3 regions of the Paenibacillus sp. 102 genome follow, and region 3 is predicted to be linked to each of the others. Evidence: riboswitches for the same ligand, from Rfam matches in the RefSeq annotation. Region 3 holds a riboswitch; each other region holds the start of a gene.
What was found. Region 3 has a riboswitch for lysine ahead of lysA (diaminopimelate decarboxylase). Riboswitches for the same ligand answer to the same signal wherever they lie in the genome.

Region 1: another riboswitch for lysine. It lies ahead of AAIE21_RS12465 (amino acid permease); the one in region 3 lies ahead of lysA (diaminopimelate decarboxylase).
Region 2: another riboswitch for lysine. It lies ahead of AAIE21_RS15895 (amino acid permease); the one in region 3 lies ahead of lysA (diaminopimelate decarboxylase).

The regions. Positions count from the first base shown of each region.
Region 1 is NZ_JBCGHT010000004.1:66,768-68,975, reverse strand. Features, by position in the region: gene AAIE21_RS12465 (amino acid permease) at 1-887, opposite strand, end outside; lysine riboswitch at 1,001-1,193, opposite strand; gene AAIE21_RS12460 (sulfite exporter TauE/SafE family protein) at 1,609-2,208, opposite strand, start outside.
Region 2 is NZ_JBCGHT010000006.1:125,228-127,435, forward strand. Features, by position in the region: gene AAIE21_RS15890 (NADP-dependent glyceraldehyde-3-phosphate dehydrogenase) at 1-187, shown strand, start outside; lysine riboswitch at 816-998, shown strand; gene AAIE21_RS15895 (amino acid permease) at 1,149-2,208, shown strand, end outside.
Region 3 is NZ_JBCGHT010000002.1:346,295-348,502, forward strand. Features, by position in the region: gene lysA (diaminopimelate decarboxylase) at 1-1,056, opposite strand, end outside; lysine riboswitch at 1,239-1,421, opposite strand; gene AAIE21_RS07710 (DUF3888 domain-containing protein) at 1,510-1,905, opposite strand; gene AAIE21_RS07715 (LTA synthase family protein) at 2,113-2,208, shown strand, end outside.

The DNA of each region.
Region 1 (2,208 bases), on a different contig from region 3:
CCTGCTTTTTCAAATACAAGTGTAAATGGACTTACTGTTACATCACTTGCTGCAAGACTTTCAGTTGTATAAGGAATCAATAAACCGATAACAAGAATGGCAAAGATGTAGAATAGTAGAATACGCCAAAAGATAGAACGAATTGCTTTTGGAATACTACGCTCTGGATCAGCCGTTTCACCAGCAGCTACACCTAATAATTCAGTTCCTTGGAATGAGAAACCAGCAGCCATAAATACACCGATGATTGCCATGATGCCGCCGTTAAATGGTGCATCCGCAACAGTAAAGTTTTTAAATCCAACAGGTTCGCCGCCCATAATGCCGAAAATCATCATAAATCCAACAATTAAAAAGATAATAACAGTTACTACTTTAATAAGAGCGAACCAATACTCTGCTTCACCAAATCCTTTAACAGATAAATAATTAAAAAGAAACATAATAGCTAAACAAAGACCACTCCAAATTAAAGACGGAGTATTTGGAAACCAAAATTTCATAATTAATGTAACTGCTGCTAGTTCAGCTGCAACAGTAATTGCCCAGTTATACCAATAATTCCAGCCGAGTGCAAATCCAAGTGATGGATCGACAAATTTTGTTGCGTATGTGCTAAATGAGCCGGTGACAGGCATATACGCTGCTAATTCAGCTAAGCTTGTCATTAAAAAGTAAACCATAATTCCGATTGCCGTATAGGCTAAGAGAGCTCCGCCAGGCCCTGCTGTGTGAATAACACCACCGCTTGCAAGAAAGAGCCCAGTACCAATTGTACCACCGAGAGAAATCATTGTAAGGTGGCGCGTTTTCAACCCGCGCTTTAGTTCACCTTGTCCTTGTGTAGATTGTTTTGTAGAGGTAGCTTGATCAGCTATGCTATTCATGTTCAACACTCCTTTTCTTGTAAGATTAGGAAGGAGCGGGGGAGAAAAATACAAAAAACCGCCAAAGGAATTCGGCGGAACGTTTCACAAATAACCACCCCATCATACCCTTCCGTTAAGATAGCACCCCACGTTTACACGGTATTTTGTAAACGTGACAGTTCTGTTCCTATTCGGAGACAGCCCCAGCTTATATTTCCAGAGAAGAAATATAAACTTCGGCAGCATTTCCTTTCAAACGGGATCATTGATATTCTCTGTGTCTCATCCGTTTTACTAATAAAAGCCGCAACCTCTACCTCATCGGATTGATGAGGATTTATTTATTGCTGTGATTTTTAATATATGGCAATTGTAATTAGTTTCTGAAAATATTGCAAGGAATTTTTGTAGGAAATTATCACAAATAATCGGTTATTGTATAGGAAACGTTTTCAAAACTCCGCCCGAACCAACCTACTTAATATGTAAAAAATGAAGAAAAAATTGTTATACAAATGTTTCGCAAAAAGATAGGGAAAATCCTCTAAAATTAAAAGAAAATTCAGAAAAATAAAATTCGACATTGTTCATGTAAACATAGTTATAAATGAATATATGAAGTTTGTAAGTGGAAAAGGGAGGTAAGACAATTGTAAATGAATGAATTTGAAGTGAGCAATTAAAAAAGGTAAGCAAACGAATCATTTGCTTACCTTCATACTACGTAACTATTTTTTCTTTAAGGTAAAACTCGCTTTTGACCAGTCGTATATCCAACGTTTTGTTTTGTAAGTTGAGAGTGATTTCTAACCGCAATGAAAAGTGCAATAATAACGATAAGACCTACTGCAATATAAGAAAGGTTAATAATTGTTGGATCTACTTTAAATGATGTAAGCAGCGTCCGGATATTTGTAAAAATAATGAGTCCGCCAACGAGTACACCAAGTAAATGCGAAGGCACAATTCGTACTAACCATGCAGCGATTGGAGCTGCCAGAATACCGCCAAGCATAAGTGCAAATACCCAAACCCAGCTTACTTGTTCCCATCCTAATGAAATGAAAAATCCGATTGTTGCGGCTAAAGATACTGGAAATTCACTTGTATCTACGGAACCAATGACTTTTCGTGCTTCATTTCCTCGTGCAAGTAGTACTGGTGTTGTAATTGGTCCCCAACCACCACCACCTGTTGAGTCAACAAATCCTGCAAATAATCCTAATGGGATAAGCTGTTTTCCAGACATACGCTTATTTGATTTGACAATCTGTTTTTGAATAATAAATCGTAATAAAATATAGACGCCTAACGTAAATAAAAAGAGTGAAATGTACGG
Region 2 (2,208 bases), on a different contig from region 3:
TAATAAAGCATTTGCAATTGCAAATAAAATCGATACTGGTTCTGTTCAAATTAACGGACGTACAGAGCGTGGCCCTGACCACTTCCCATTCATCGGCGTAAAAGGTTCTGGTATGGGAGCACAAGGTATTCGTAAGAGCCTTGAGTCTATGACACGTGAAAAAGTAACTGTATTAAACTTAATGTAACATTTTAGAAGCTAGTCTACCGCTGTAGATTAGCTTCTTTTTATATAAAGTGAAACTTTAATCAGTGGGGGTTTTCTTCATCCCCCACTGATTATCAGCCCTCACCAATCGGGCTTTTACGGGCAGTTGATCCCCCACCTATCTTCCTCGTTTCCCTCTGAATCTTGAGGTAGGGGTCTTACTGCCCGTTAATGCGGGATAAATACAAAATGAAAAACCGGGCAAAAACCATTCTTTTTAGGTGGGAAGAGAGCGTCCGGCCATGTATAGAAGCGGTCAGTGCTTTTTTTGGCCTCATGCAAAGTGAGAACAAAAGGAGAAAGCGAGTGGAGATTTCCTTTTATTTTCATAACCACGACTTAGGTGCTTGAAAATAAAAATGGATATATATGTTGGAAAATCAAGTTGGATATATATTCTTTCATTCACCTATTCACTTATCTCATATGCTTTAGGGCTACTATTCATTAACCAATCCATTACATTCCTAAATTTCGAAAAAGCTCCCTCTTCTTATAATGACAAATTCTTCACTATAGTCTGATTATTTCTATATCCATTGACGTATAAAAATACATTTGTTACCCTTAAATACGTTAATTTAATACATAAATCCTCATTCGTATCTCGGTGAGGTAGAGGTTGCAGTCATTAAGAGTATCATTTCAGGAGATGTAGTGGCATCGATGAATGAATGGGAAAGGAATGGTTGCCGAAGTAAGTAATGCCCACCATGCATTCTTGCTGGGTCTGCTATTTAATAAATGCAGAACTGTCACAAACAATTTGTTTGTGGAGAGCTATCGAGAGGTATGTCGTGGGTTTCCTATAAGATAGAAAGCACGTAGCGACAATGACACGTGCTTTTTTTGTTTTGTATGAAGCTTGCCTTTCTTCCTTTTCGGAAGACATACATATCTCCTCGCTTGACTTGGTTATACTAACTTTGGAGGTATTTTTTATGCAACAGAAAAAATGGGGCTTTTGGGTACTGACAGCATTTGTTGTCGGCAATATGGTTGGCGCTGGTATTTTCATGGTGCCAAGTACATTAGCACAAACAGCAAGCCCTCTCGGTGTTACTTTAGCTTGGTTAACAACAGGGTTTGGTGTTTTAATGCTAGCTCTTGTTTTCGGTAATTTAGCAATTCGTCGTCCTGATTTAACAACAGGACCACAAAGTCATGCATATGCTTTATTTTCATCACCAAAAAAGAAAAAAATGGCTGGATTCAGCATGGTTTGGGGCTACTGGGTCGCAAACTGGGCAAGTAATGTTGCTATTATTACATCTTTTGCAGGTTATTTATCACTCTTCTTCCCGATTATGAAAGATACACGCCTCTTATTTTCAATTGGCACTTTCGATGTGGAAGTTGGAAAACTCATTACATTCTCTATCTGTTCTCTCTTATTATGGGGAACACATATGATTTTAACAAACGGTGTAAACGGAGCTGGAAAATTAAACTTCTTAGCAACAACAACGAAGGTGACAGGATTCCTTCTATTCATCGTTGTTACTTTGTTTGCATTTCAAGCTTCAAAATTTGGACAATGGTACACACCAATGATTGATAAAGAAGGCGTGTCACACGGACTGCTTTCGCAAGTAAATTTAGCTGCTCTAACAACACTTTGGGCATTTATCGGTATTGAATCAGCCGTTCTTTTATCAAACCGTGCGAAATCACCAAAAACGGTAAAACATGCAACTGTTGCTGGCTTATTAATAACTGTTGCCATTTATTTAGGAATTACCATTTTAACAATGGGTGTTCTTCATATGGATAAACTACAAGCGTCTGAACGTCCATTAGCTGATGCATTAAATGCTGCAATGGGTCATGGCGGCGGGAAATTAATGGCCTTGCTTGCCCTTACTTCCCTATTCGGCTCGATCTTAGGCTGGATTTTATTAAGTTCAGAAGTACCGTATCAAGCGGCAAAAGAAGGATTCTTCCCTTCCTTCTTTGCAAAAACAAACAAAAAAGGAAGCCCGATTTATTCATTAAGACTGA
Region 3 (2,208 bases):
TTCTTCAACCTCTTCTTTCCCTCGATTTGCTAGCATCGCCTCATAACGAGCTCCATATAAAGCTGGTCTTAAGTTATCTGTCATTCCTCCATCGACTGACACATACTTACGAATGCCCGGAATATCTTTTACAGCTCCTACTGTATAAATTGTTGTTCCTGCATCCCCGACAATACTACGCCCTGGTTCAATCCATATTTCAGGAAGGGGATAATTATTTCGTATAAACTGTTCTCTCACTGCGTTAGTTACAGCATACACATATGTTTCAAGTGTAAGTGGTGTATCAGCTTCCGTATAGCGAATACCAAAACCTCCGCCGACGTTTAACACCGTTACAACATAACCAGTTTGTTCTCTTATCTCTTCTAAAAAGCCATGCAATACTTCAATCGCTCGAACAAATCCTGCTGTTTCAAAAATTTGCGAACCAATATGCGAATGAATACCTAATACATTATAATTTGATTTCTCTAGTGCGATTTGAATCGCCTGCATTGCCTGGCCGGTGGAAACTCCAAAACCGAATTTCGAATCATCTTGCCCTGTTGTAATATATTCATGTGTATGCGCCTCTACTCCAGGTGTAACTCGAATTAATATATTTACAATTTTTCCATACTGCTGTGCTAAGTCATGTAATATTTCCATTTCAAAGAAATTATCTACCACAAAGCAGCCGATATCTGCTTGCAGCGCCATTACGATCTCTTCCTCAGTTTTATTATTACCATGAAAATGAATACGCGATGCAGGAAAACCAGCTTGCAAAGCAGTATATAATTCTCCCCCTGAAACAACATCTAAAGACATATTTTCTTCACGAGCTACTCGGCACATCTCCATGCACAAGAACGCCTTACTTGCATATGCTACTTGGTAAGAGAACCCACTTTCCTGAAATGCACGATGAAATGCGCGACATTTTTCCCGAATAGCAGCCTCATCGTATACATAAAGCGGTGTTCCATATTGTTTTGCTAGCTGCGTTGTATCGCACCCTCCAATTTCTAAGTGTCCTTGGTCATTGATTCGGCTTGTGCCGTGTAAATACATTTGAATTCCTCCCTTATTTCCTCTAAAACTGATAACCCCAATCTTCTTCTATTCATTGCAGCACGCTTTTAGGTAAACAAAAAACGCGCGGAACAATGTTCACACGCGTTTCTTATTAGGAATCATGTATCATGAAAAAATAAACGAGTTGTTATCTTCTCAAATAAGAAACCGCATCAACATCTCCAAATAGCTCTCCATAAAATAAAATTTTATGACAGTACTACATTTATTCAATGTAGTCCCAATATATGAATGAGGTGGTCATTCTTATATTTCGGCAATAGTCCCTTTCAATCTATGATCAAAGATTCCACTAAATCTCCCATAGCTTACTCTTTCCTATCGCGGCCTCTACCTTTGAGAGTAGATGAGGTAAGTCTATTTAATTTTCAAACATCTTATGTTGGTATTAACAATACCAAATGACTAAATTATTTGTCAAACAATTTTTTATATTGGTTTTTTACAATTCAATTTCGTATCATTTGGTAAGCGCTTTATATCTATTTTTTTCACAATCCATTCTCCTTCATCATTATCAAATGTGATTCTTATTTTTTCAAATGGAGGAAGTACTTTTCCACCTATACCAGCTTCATATTTTGTCACTTCAATTACTGTTTGAAATAAATATGTACCACTATACATTTTTTTCATGCTTACAATCTTTGGACAATCATATGGTTTTTGTTTCCCATAGTGCTTTTCAATCGTAGTATTTATTTGTGGAAACAAAACAGAATACAGAGCATCTTCTAATAACGGCGCATCATATTGAGCAGCGAAAACTGTAGGGGTGGAAAATAATAAAAAACCACTACATATGAAACAAAATAACTTTTTCATCATAACCTCCGTATCAAAATGCGATATGGTTATTGTCTCCGTTTTCTCTTTTTCTAACCAATTCTTATAAAAACCATCCACAATTCTGTTTTGTTTTCGTATAATAGTACATAAAGATAAACGACAGTTCGTATATATAAAGTGAAACTTCTATCATTAGAGATACAATCACTAGAACCGTCACTTATAGTAGGAGAGGAGTATATTATGCTACAACATTTGTTTCCAAAATTACGATTTGCACTTGTTGCAGTCGTTTTATTATGGATTAAAACATATATTGTGTACAAGCTAGCCTTCGAT